Regions from separate parts of the Lysinibacillus capsici genome, predicted to be linked through region 4. Evidence: riboswitches for the same ligand, from Rfam matches in the RefSeq annotation. Region 4 holds a riboswitch; each other region holds the start of a gene.
The links. Region 4 has a riboswitch for S-adenosylmethionine ahead of metA (homoserine O-acetyltransferase MetA). Riboswitches for the same ligand answer to the same signal wherever they lie in the genome.

Region 1 (3,182 bases), 780 kb from region 4:
TGAGTAGTGAACACCTTTGCTAAAAGTTAGTGGATTGTAGCGATAGCGGAGGAAGCGGCCCGCTAACAGGAAAGCAAGTAGCCTGCATCAGAAATTCTATGGATGTTCTTGTTTTCGACACTATGTAAAGTGGCTGGGCAAAAGTGTTTCAGCCAACAAAAATACCGAACTATCCACTGAAATGCTCACGAAGTGTTTTGGAATAGTTCGGTTTTTCTAGTTATCATGTTTTGTTAATTTAAAGATTATTCGGCTTAATGAAGGTCCCAGTTAGTTATGGCCCAGCCTTTTCTCCTTATCGATTTATCCAATAAAAAGCACCAGGGCAAACTAATGTTTCTTTTGTTCGTTTAGGATCCTTTAATGTCACACCAAATGGTCCCTCTTTGACATGACCGAGTGTCATTGTCATCGCACTCTCTTCCTTATAGAAATCTAAACGCATATTCGGTAGCTGTAGTGACATATACTGCTCATATTGCGTAGGCTCTGGTAGCTGTAACACATCTTGCCACAGCTGTACTGTTGCCTGCATGTCCTTGACGTAGAATTGGACGGATTCCATCGTTATAGCCTGTTTGACATCAATGGCACCACTTGCTTTTAATTGAACAAAGCGTTCTTCATCTTCCTCCGCCCATTCAATCAAAAATGGAAAATCAATTGGCAGATCTGGCTTACCAAAATGCAGTAGCTTCCATTCTACCACCGTGCCATCTGGTCTTGTTCTGCTACATGCATCAGGTCCATATACTTCATAGCCCAATGCTCGCAATCGTCGAGCCTCTTCCTCAATATTTTTTGTGCGCAGAGCAATTCGAGAAAATCCCTGGCGCTCTTGATCACGTTTAAACGTATAATGTAGGGAATATGGGTATTGTGCCGCTTGCTCAAATAAATCACGATCATAGATAGCAATTTGTTCAATATAGCTTAAGCCAAAGTAGCTTAACGTATTATAAGTCCCCCACATCGTGTGCTGCCCACCATTCACTGTATGGACATTTCGTTTATTGAAGAAAACCTTTATATTTTCTGGTGATTCCACTTGATGAACCAGATGATCAAAATATAAAGTCATGGCCATTCCCCTTTCTTTCCCCATTACCTTTACCTGTATGTTTGATTAGTTTAAAATTTACTCAAGAAAAGGAGTTACTAGTAGGATATGAAAAAAAGTTTCGTTTACCTACAAACTCCGTTCACTAATTTCATAAAGAGGTGATTTGAATGACAGATTTAGTAGCTGCTTTTAAATTGGCATTAGGTAATTACCCTACAGGCGTAACAGTTGTCACGACATGTTATGACACAAAACCGATTGGCTTAACCGTCAATTCCTTTGCATCTGTTTCAATCGACCCGCTCCTTATTTTGTGGTCACTCGATAAAAAATCTCAGCTCCATCCCTATTTCACGACTGCGCCAAATTTTGTGGTCAATATTTTAGCGAGTGATCAAGAGCATTTATGTACACTATTTGCTAGTAAAATCCCTGATCGCTTTGCACAAGCAACATGGTCCACTTCCTCTTTAGGACTACCGATTTTACATGATACAGCAGCTAATTTACAATGTAAAACATTTCAGCAAATCGATGCTGGTGACCATACCATTTTTATAGGGCAGGTCGTAGATATTACAAATGCTCAAAAAGAGCCCTTGCTGTATCATCGCCGTCATATCGGTCCCATACCAAAAAGCTTTTATAGCTAGCCTTTACACAAAAAAAGGGCCACTTGTAAGCACAGGAAATCCTTCATGCTTATAGGTGGCCGTTTGACATAAGTTCTACTGAAATCATGGTTATTTTTTCTGCGGAAATCTCTGCTTTTCAAGCCTATTAATTTGCACAATCACACCATCTTGAATCGTAATATGCACTTCACCAAATTCAAGATTTTGAATCGCCTTCGCAATTGCCTCTAATTTCTTATCATCTACTTTTACTGACTGAGCCATACGATACACCCCTTCTTTTTTATCCTTATTGTTCATAAAGAGGCCAACGCATCAAACTGATTGATAGCCCCTCCTATCTCTCAGACACCATCTGTTGGATTTGGCACCTGTTTTTCGGTTGCCGAGGCTTCATTGGGCCAAGTCCCTCCACCTCTCTTGATAAGAGTACTGCGTTTCTTGAAAATAATTCTATAATTCTGCTATAGGAATGTCAATACAAAATATTAGAAAACCTAGTTGAATACTATGCAATATGTCGTTTAGATTAAAAGACTCCCTATACCTAAAGTATTTTATGCCTAGTCAGTGAGAAATAGATGGCACTCCATTAATTTATTACAAGCTCCATTTCCTCATCATGAATTCAAGTGGGCCTCGATGATGTTTAGCCCTCCACCATACTGAAACAAAGACACATCCTAAAAAATAACAGCAGGCATACAGCATGGAAAAAGCAAGTGTTTGGTTCTCCAGCTTTTGGCAAATAATTAGTATTCCAATGCCTATAACAACATGGCCAACATAATGCGTTAAAGACATTTGTCCTGTTAATATGAAAGATTGAATAACTTTATTTTTACATGTCTCTACAAGATAGATGGAGCCCACAATGATGACAATAGCCGAAGCCGAATTAGATAGGACATACATCATATTCGGTGGAATCGGTCCTGTATCAAATAAATACAATGCACTCTCTACATCTAATAAATGAATGGTTGTCATCTTAATGAATAACGTTGAACAAGTCTCAGTCATGATGACTAGCAATAAACCTGTCACCAGTAAGTTTTTTTTTAATGTATGATTTGTTAAATCTAATGTGCCTATCACCATACCTATCAGAAAGAAGCAAATCCAGGGGAATAGAGGGTGATAGCCATTAAACATCAAATTTCTTATAAATCCAGCTGGTGTCCAAAAATCAAGATACTCTAGTAACACATATGTTGGATGCCAACCAGCAAGGTAATTAAATTGAATTTGGAGCCATTGTGAAAGGATAAGGATGGCACCGATTATGAAGATCATCATTTTCTTGGATTGGGCAATCAACCAAGCAGCAACAAACATATACACGCCATAATAATGTAATATATCTCCTGTCCAGCCGATCGCATATAATAGTATCCCTATCGTAAATAACAAAAGCGCCCTCTTCCACAAAGTAAGTCGATTTTGACGAAGAAGGATTGGGTCCTTACTCTCTCTAGCCTGAC
Region 2 (3,182 bases), 1.9 Mb from region 4:
TCAAAGCAGCCATCTACGTGTATTTGCACCATTCTTAGAAGATTTCTTTGTTGCGCTTGGGATTACGCCAATTGCTCAATTCAGTCATGCAAAATGGGGAAAACAAGACTATTTAGGTCTACAGGAAGTGCCAGATATCGATGTACAAAATAGAGAAATGGATCGACTCCTTTACTATAAGCCGACTTTAATTATGCTAGATTCTGGTGTAGAGCGTTGGGAATCCTTTCACCATTTAAATGAGGTAGCCCCCGTCTGCCATCTCTCACACCCTGGAGAGAATTGGCAATCTACTTTATTTAAAATTGCAGATCTAACAGGAAAAACCTCCTTGATGCAAGACGTAATCCTACAATATGAAGATAAAGTACAACAAGCAAAAGGAATTCTTAGCAAATCTGTTTATAGGCAAAGTGTGGCATTTCTCCGTATTTCAGCCATTGGCATTACTCTATACGCGGGCCCTGAATGTGGCTATACGGGCCCCATTTTATATCGTGACTTAGGTTTAATGCCACATTCACTAGTATGGAGTATTCCGCACAATCAACGTAAAGCACAACTGACATTTGCTCAATTGTTGCAATTAGATGCTGATCATTTATTTATTACCTTTGATAAACAACATTCCATTTATGAAAATGAGGAACGTGCTATTTTAAAAACTCCTACTTGGAAAAACCTAGCTGCCGTTAAAAGCAACTGTGTCTATGAAGTAGACTTTTTAACATGGATGAATTATGGCATTTTATCACATAGTAAAAAAATTGATGATGTCTTGAATGTACTTGGCTAAAAGGAAGCTTACTTTAGCTTCCTTTTTAAATGTTTGTCCTAAACATTGCACTGCTAATAACACCGAAAGCCGTTTGGCTACATAAGATAAGGTATCAGTTATAGGATAGGAGGAATGACCTTGTATTACAATCCTTATCCGTATTTTGTGCATCCCTATCATTATCCAACATCGCCTATCGCTAATCATTTTACCACTAGACCCTTTTCGCAACATCTAGCAATGCCGACCAATAATCCTTTTCCACCTATCGATACACACAAATTAAAAGCTTCAGCATCACGGATAAAGGCGATGATGCAACAAGCCCAATTACTTACGGATAAAATAGATAGCTCCCAACAATTCGCACATGATTTAATGAATGCTGCTCAACTTTCAAATAAAACAGAGGTTGAAAAATTAATCACATCAACAGGCATTACGGTGAAATTTGAAACAAACTATACACCAGACAGTTTTAGAATACGTCTTATTGATCATGATTGTTGTGGAGTCACCTTAAATTTGAATTGGTGAAAATTCCTAGTGAACTTGTAAACTATAAAAAACTATGCTAAAGTGTTTGTATTGTTATTTCTGAAAATTCTTATATTACTTTTCTTATCAAGAGAGACGGAGGGATTGGCCCGATGAAGTCTCAGCAACCAGCTAACAGTATGGTGCTAATTCCAATTGGCAAAATGATCAGCCTTGAAGATGAGAAGAAGAACTACCGTTGTTTCAAGCAGGAGTCCTCTTCTATTAGGGGACTCCTTTTTATTTACCACTATTTTTTACAGAAAGCAGGGAAATCGATGTCGAATGAACTTTTGCAAGCATTGGAATTATTAAAATCGAAACAGTGGGTTGACTTAACACATACTTTCGGCCCTAATTCACCACATTTTTTTATGTTTGAGGACGCTAAATTTGAAACATTATTTTCTCATAAGGATGGTTTCTTCGCTCAACAATTCACGTTCCCTGGTCAATATGGCACACATATCGACCCACCCATTCATTTTGTGCGAGATACTCGCTACTTAGAAGAATTAGAACTAAAAGAGCTTGTTCTCCCCCTTGTTGTTATTGATAAATCACAAGAGGCTGCGAGCAACCATGATTTTACATTAAGTGTAGAAGATATTCTTAATTTTGAGGACAAGCATGGAGAAATTGAATCAGGAACATTTGTTGCATTACGTACAGATTGGAGTAAGCGCTGGCCAGATAAAGAGGCTTTCAGTAATAAGGATGCAGATGGACATAACCATATCCCTGGCTGGGGTTTAGAAGCTTTACAGTTTTTACTAACAAAACGTAAGGTAAGCGCAATTGGTCATGAAACATTCGATACAGACTCTGCTGCTAATTTTCGTAAAAATGGCAAGCTAGATGGCGAATATTTTGTGCTTGACCAAGACACCTATCAAATTGAGCTAATGACTAATTTAGACAAGCTACCTGCGAAAGGCGCTATCATCTTCAATATCGTACCTAAGCCAGAAAAAGCATCTGGCTTCCCTGTGCGCTCATTTGCTATTTTGCCATAACATAAAAGTCGGTATAGCGTATACCGACTTTTATGTTTGTCCATTTCTTTTTTTGAATAAAAAGTAAGCAATAAGCATCCCTACAATAAATAAAAGGATAAGATAGATACTATAATGAGTTAAATAGTATCCAACAAATCGCCATTTCTCTCCAAGCATCTCTCCTAATGATATAAATGTGAACGTCCAAATAAATGCCCCTATATAGGCAAAAAGCGCAAACTTTCTATAAGGATAATTATTAATAGCCGCAATATATGCTGTCAAATGGCGTACTCCTGGAATAAAATAGCCAATTAATAATAGGGTAGGTCCTATTTTTGTAAACATCTTTTTCGTAAAGTCAATTTTTTGCTCTGTAATATGAATTCTAGGGCCATATTTCTGCAGTAACGGTAAGCCAAAACGATAACCAATATAGTAGCTTAAGGTAATGCCTCCAACCGCACCAATCATTGCACTGCCCAAAGCAGGAATGTGTTCAAGACTTTCTCGGTAAACACTATAGCCTACATAAGTTAGAAACACCTCATCAGGAAGTGGCACCCCAACAATACCTCCAATTAGAATCACGATAATCCCAAAGTATCCGTAATGTTCAATTAGAGACTGCACGTGATGTGCCATAAATCATCCCACCTAAAATTTATTAAAATCTACCTGCTATATATAGTGTAACCTCAGCGCTCTAAATGACTTGAAGCTGACGTAAAGCAAAATTGATACCGCCATCCGTAGATTTCTTTGTAACAAAATTGGCAGCTCTTTTTAGAGCTTTACTACCATTTCCCATAGCAATTCCTACTCCTACATACTCCAACATATCAATATCATTATCCCCATCCCCAAAG
Region 3 (3,182 bases), 1.6 Mb from region 4:
GCGTAGCCACTTCTACTAATTCTTTTGCTATGGAAATCCCTTCCAATGTCGCCCTTTCCTTATCTTCTCCACATGCTTTCATTCTTGTTAAGGCATCTTCAGATAATTTGATACCTGGCACTTCATGATGTAAAAATTCAGCACTTTTATAACTCGTAACAGGCATAATACCGATATAAATGGGAGCTTGTAAATGCTTTGTTGCCTCATAAATCTCTACAATTTTCTCTTTCGTATATACTGGTTGAGAAATGAAGTAGTCTGCCCCATGCTCAATTTTATTCTCCAAGCGTTTCACAGCACGTTCTAACACACGGACGTTTGGATTAAATGCAGCAGCAACTGAAAAATTTGCTTTTTTACGAAGTGGCTTACCTGAGAAAGAGACCCCTTCATTTAATTGCTTAATTAATTGGATTAGCTCCATGGAAGATACATCATAAACACTTGTCGCACCTGGGAAATCTCCTACTTTCGTTGGATCACCCGTAACGGCCAACACATCATGAATACCTAAAGCATTTAACCCCATTAAATGAGATTGTAGACCAATTAAATTACGGTCTCGACATGTAATATGAGTTAGTGGGCGTACACCATGTGAGCTCTTCAACAATGCGCCCATTGCAATATTGCTAATACGTGGAGAGGCCAATGAATTGTCTGCCATCATAACTACATCTGCACCTGCATCATATAATTGCTTTGCTCCTTCAAGGAACCCGTCAATCTCTAAATGTCTAGGTGTATCCAACTCTACTATGACAGAGCGTTCACGTTTAACTTTTTCATGAAGAGGCTCATACTTTGTTGGCTCCGCTTCCCGAACAATCTCAATCTTTTTAGGCTTCGCATGCTTCTCCTGAACCGGTGATAACTCTTCTAAATACTTCTTTGCTGCTGCAATATGTTTGGGTGTTGTACCACAGCAGCCCCCTATTAAGCGCACACCTTGATCACGCAATTCAACAGCCGCTCGACCAAAATAATCAGCCTCTGACTCATAAACGACACGCCCATCCTCTAAGTCCAGAAGTGATGCATTCGGGTAGGCCGACATAAATGCCTTATGAGGAAGTTCTACACCTTCAAATGCCTGAATTGTATGGTGTGGACCTAGTCGACAATTGACACCAACAATATCCGCACCTAAGACTTCAAGCTCATGGAGAGCATTATTTAAAGACACCCCATTTTGTAAAACACCAGGCTCATGCATAGAAACTTGTGCAATAATCGGCAATTTTGTTTTTTCTCGTAGCATCTTTAAGGTTGCTGTTAATTCTTCAAAATCATAATAAGTTTCAAGTAAAAGGCCATCTGGATTCCCTGCAAGTAAGACTCTTGCTTGTTCTTCAATAGTCGCTAATATTTCATCCAAGGTTGCATCACTTTTACGAATTCCCCGAATACCACCAATTGTTCCTAAAACAAATTGACCGCCATCAGCCGCTGCTCGTTTTGCGATGGTGATAGCAGCTTCATTAAATTGTTGAACACGTGATTCTAATCCATAGCGAGCTAATTTAATGGCATTTGCACCGTACGTATTCGTTTGAATGATGTCAGCACCAGCTGCAATATATTCTCTATGAATCTTTTCAATTAACTCGGGTCTCTGAACATTCATTTCCTCATGGCAATACTCCAATCCATAGCCGTATAGCACTGTGCCTATTGCACCGTCTGCCGTCAATACATGCGTTTTTAACCTTTCAAGCAATCCCATAAAATTAGCCTCTCTTCCTATGTCTCTATATAATAAAAAGCCTTCTTTCATAAAAAAAGAAGGCTTTAACGATTCATCATTGTTGTTCCTTCTCATCTTCGACTCAACGGTCTTCTGGATTTAGCACCTGACAATAAAGTTGGTTGCTGAAGCTTCAATGGGCCAGTCCCTCTGCTTCTCTTGATAAGAATTAAGTATGAATTTTTTAAATAATTAAAAGAATCATATCGTTTACTGACGAATGAGTCAAGACTATTTCACATAACAAAGTTTTTTTTCACTTAAAAACTTAGAAATTGGCAAGTTCCTTTGCAAGCTCTTCGCCAATTTTTTTCCCGTTTTGAATGCAAGCACCAATACCTACGCCAAAATATGAGCACCCTGCAATCGATAAATTAGGATATTTCTCATGTAATTCTTGTAGTAACCCTTGTAATGCCTCACGATGCGCTAGATCATATTTAGGCATTTGATCAATCCATTTTGTTACATTCATAACGGTTGGCTGCTCTTCTATTCCTAGGCTCTTTCTCACATCTTCTAAAGCAACTGCTGCCAATTCTTCATCCGTCATGGCACGTAGTTGCTCATAGGCTGGATTGATGCTCTTATAAAAGAGTCGCACAAGTAATTTATTTTCTTTCGATGTATGCTTCCATTTACGACTAGTCCAAGTTGCTGCATTACAAGTAACGTCTGAATTATGGGAAACAATATAACCTGTTCCATCTGCTGGCAATTTAGCATCTGGCACATCAAAACCTAGATAGATAGTAATCGCTGATGCTGTCGTAAATCGATCAAAATAGCGGTTTAAAGATTCATCCTGTAGCAGATTTTGGACAGTATCGTTCGGTAATGCTAAAACGACATAATCTGACTCAATAATTTCACCATTAGCTAAGGAAATAGTGTATTTCTTATCTTGTTTTTGAACATTTAAAGTAGTAACACCCTTGATAATTTCTACATCGGATAAGGTTTGTTCAAGTCGATCAATTAAAGAAGATAAACCTTTTTTAAAGGATATAAATTTTTTGTTCGCTGCTTTAACAAATTGCTCACGATTCGCATCAAAGCCTTTAATAATACTTCCATAATCATTCTTATAATCAATCAAATACGGTAAAGTAGAGCCAATAGAAAGCTGATGTAAATCTCCCGAATAAACACCTGCAAGGACTGGTGCAATTTGATTTTTCACCAGTTCCTCTCCTAAATAGTAAGTTAAAAATTCACCGATTGAACTTTCCTTTGTGAAGCTATTGTTTGGCAATGTTAAATCCTTCAACGCTTCTTTTTTTCCTTGCTCGGAAATAAGTGTACTTTCCTCTAAGGATGCTAAACTCATCGGTATTCCAAAAGTTGAATCTGCCGGAATAGCATGTAACTCATTATTCGTATAAATATAAGAAATACCTGTTTCGTTGTAAACTAGTTCCGCCTCAAAATC
Region 4 (3,182 bases):
TTGTATTAGGTCCTGAAAACACAGCATCAAGGACATTTCCTAGCTATGCCTTAGCCCAAAGAATATCCATAGGTAATTTTTTACAGCGCATTGAAATCATTATGGCATTTATGTGGATTACGTCTATATATATTCGTACATTTATGTATTTCTATACGACCGTTGTTGGCCTCGCACAAATTTTAAAGATCAAGGATCATCGCCCACTCATTATACCGATGGGGATAATTGTCATTGGACTTTCTCAAATTGCTCATCCAGATATTGTGCATTCTACAAATTATAATAATGAAATTTGGCCAATCTTTTCCTTTATCTTCACCATTTTATTACCCATACTTTTGCTGATTGTGGTAGTTATTCGAAATCGTAAATCCAAAGCTCAAAATAACGAAACACCTCAGCAGGAAACAGAAAATGACAATCAAAAAGTCTAATTTCTTCTATGCTTAAAAAGAAATTAGACTTTTTATTAATTAAATATGATATTCGATTTCATCTACAAAATCCCATTCATATGGTGTTTCTTGGTAAACATAGTAGTTCAACCAGTTAGAGAATAATAGATGCGTATGGGCACGCCATGTATTCATCGGCACTTGTGTCGGATCGTCATTCGGGAAGTAGTTTACAGGAACGGCGATATCTATGCCCTTCGCCACATCGCGACTGTATTCATCGGCTAGCGTTGTCGCATCATACTCTAGATGCCCCGTAATCATAATATTTTTATTATCTTTTGATTGTACAATAAATACCCCAGCATCCTCTGAATAGGATAATAATCGTAGATCTGGATGATTGCGAACCTCGTCAATCGAAACAGATGTATAGCGTGAGTGGGGCGCAGTAAATAAATCACTAAAGCCACGTACCAAATCTACAGTTAAATCTGTAATCACATGGGAATAGACGCCTGAGCATTTAGCAGAAAGCTCAACCTTCCCAATGCCATAATGATGATACAATGCAGCCTGTGCCCCCCAACATATATGTAGCACAGATGTCACATTCTTTTTAGACCAATCCATAATTTCTGAAATTTCCTGCCAATAGTTGACCTCTTCAAAAGCCATTTTTTCTACTGGCGCACCAGTTATAATCATACCATCATAGCGGCGGTGTCGAATCTGATTGAACGTTGTGTAAAAAAGCTGCAAATGGGATTTACTCACATTTTTAGACTCGTGTGTGGCTGTATTCAAAAAGGTAATATTCACTTGTAATGGTGTATTCCCCAATAAACGTAATAATTGGAGCTCTGTTTTTTCTTTTTCAGGCATTAAATTTAATATTAATATATTTAATGGACGGATTTGCTGTGTTTTCGCACGATCTTCTTCCATGACGAAGATTTTTTCCTCACGTAAATGTTCTCCAGCTGGTAAATTTTTCGGAATATTAATTGGCATCTTGCTTTCCCCTCTCTCTAATCACTCTCTTTTAGCAAACCTTGCTTGCGTAGGATGCAACGAAATTAAAAAATCCTCCTCATTCCATACGAGATAGAATGAGAAGGATTTTTTTCACGTCCACTCTTATCTCTCAAAGGAAAAAATCCTTTGCTGGAATTAGCACCTTTCTAACAATTGTTAGAGGTTGCTGAAGCGTCATCGGGCCAAATCCCTCAGCTTCTCTTGATAAGATTATTTAATTATCTTGAATTGTAACACGAACTAGTTAGAATATCAATAATTCATAGAATATTTTGTGATTCATGTGCATGTTCCTTGCTCATTTGATGTACACTAAGCTTGCTATATGGGGTGTTTCTACATTTAAAATTTATGGTAAACATGCCGTAATTATGAAATATTGTATGAATCTAACTAGTTTTAATATGGGAGTATTACAATTGCCTATTCGTTTATTCCACTACTTATAAAATCTATGTAATCTTCAATATCTTATACTTCTGAATAAAAGAAGTGTATAACATTTAGAAATAAAAAAGAGGGAAACTCCCCCTAAGTTATTTATACATATTCATTGCTATTTCAGTATAAATGGCATTTGCTTTTTCAGCAGTGATACCAAATTCTCTAGCTGCAAGTTCAGCTACTTGCGGATCATGTATTTCTGGAACATATGTATCACCATAATTTGTTAGTTGATTAAATTTATCTTCCATAAAATCATAGATTTTTTTCTCTTCTATTTCTTTATCTAATTCTGCTGTAAATTCTTCCATATTTTTATCATATGCAATTTTGATTTGATTGTACTCTTCTGTGAATAATTTTTTAGAAACATCATTATTTACAATTTCTTCAATTATTTTCGAGTACTCTGAAAATCCATCTTCAAGCATGGCATCTTTTGTGTTTAAATTCTTAATAATTTCATTTAAATTGTAAGTTTTATCATCGTTTTCAGTGAAGTATATTTGATTTAACGCTGTATTATATTGCTGTGTGACATAATCAAAATCCTCACTTTTCAAAGAATTATTGAATATGTTTAAATCTTTTTCTGATTCTTTTATGTAATATGTTTCTATTAAATCTTTCATCCCTATAAAATCTTCATTTTCCTCGGCTTTTTTCACCTCATAAACCAACAATTCTGTAGGATTTAGAGATTCAATATATTCAACTCTGTCTTGCTCTTTTTTTTCTTTAATGAAGCCATATATTATACTCCCACCAAAATATACTATCAAAACAGTTGATAGACTATAAAAAAGCGTCATTTTAAGTTTATTCACTACGTCACTTCCTTCGCAATATAGTTGGTAATACAGTTATATTTTACCACAACCGAATATTAAAAAATAACTATTTAATGAGCGTGTTACAATTGTTTTATCTAAGAAGTAAACAAAAAGAAGCTATCCATTAAGAATAACCTCTTTTCAATGTCATTCAATGTAAAAGTGTCAATCTTCACATCTTCTTTTTGAATTTTTATCTTGTTCGCAATGTTATATTTTGTGATTCATGTGCATGTTCCTTGCTCATTTGATGTACACTAAGCTTGCTATATGGGGTGTTTCTACATTTAAAATTTATGGTAAACATGCCGTAATTATGTTACCATATACTTTTAGTAAGAGAGAGGAACGTGAATAGTTTGATTAAAATTGAATTTCCAAAACCAGATCTAGTAATCCGTCAACGTGAACAAGATTTAAAACCAGGTGATGTGCCAATCACACCTTACTTCGGTTTTATTGACTTCCA

Region 1: linked by a shared signal. The riboswitch ahead of LCP48_RS08480 (YezD family protein) and the one ahead of metA (homoserine O-acetyltransferase MetA) in region 4 are both predicted to bind S-adenosylmethionine.
Region 2: linked by a shared signal. The riboswitch ahead of LCP48_RS22000 (cyclase family protein) and the one ahead of metA (homoserine O-acetyltransferase MetA) in region 4 are both predicted to bind S-adenosylmethionine.
Region 3: linked by a shared signal. The riboswitch ahead of LCP48_RS20525 (bifunctional homocysteine S-methyltransferase/methylenetetrahydrofolate reductase) and the one ahead of metA (homoserine O-acetyltransferase MetA) in region 4 are both predicted to bind S-adenosylmethionine.

What each region holds. Positions count from the first base shown of each region.
Region 1 is NZ_CP084108.1:1,783,664-1,786,845, reverse strand. It holds gene LCP48_RS08490 (VOC family protein) at 296-1,081, opposite strand; gene LCP48_RS08485 (flavin reductase family protein) at 1,231-1,716, shown strand; gene LCP48_RS08480 (YezD family protein) at 1,807-1,962, opposite strand; SAM riboswitch class I at 2,033-2,128, opposite strand; gene LCP48_RS08475 (DUF418 domain-containing protein) at 2,299-3,182, opposite strand, start outside.
Region 2 is NZ_CP084108.1:4,440,810-4,443,991, forward strand. It holds gene LCP48_RS21990 (helix-turn-helix domain-containing protein) at 1-796, shown strand, start outside; gene LCP48_RS21995 (YuzC family spore coat inner layer protein) at 911-1,315, shown strand; SAM riboswitch class I at 1,397-1,502, shown strand; gene LCP48_RS22000 (cyclase family protein) at 1,594-2,331, shown strand; gene LCP48_RS22005 (DedA family protein) at 2,362-2,958, opposite strand; gene LCP48_RS22010 (Cof-type HAD-IIB family hydrolase) at 3,020-3,182, opposite strand, start outside.
Region 3 is NZ_CP084108.1:4,144,925-4,148,106, forward strand. It holds gene LCP48_RS20525 (bifunctional homocysteine S-methyltransferase/methylenetetrahydrofolate reductase) at 1-1,729, opposite strand, end outside; SAM riboswitch class I at 1,819-1,919, opposite strand; gene LCP48_RS20530 (protoporphyrinogen oxidase) at 2,019-3,182, opposite strand, start outside.
Region 4 is NZ_CP084108.1:2,566,360-2,569,541, forward strand. It holds gene LCP48_RS12610 (GerAB/ArcD/ProY family transporter) at 1-437, shown strand, start outside; gene metA (homoserine O-acetyltransferase MetA) at 477-1,412, opposite strand; SAM riboswitch class I at 1,536-1,647, opposite strand; gene LCP48_RS12620 (hypothetical protein) at 1,973-2,707, opposite strand; gene LCP48_RS12625 (nucleotide excision repair endonuclease) at 3,073-3,182, shown strand, end outside.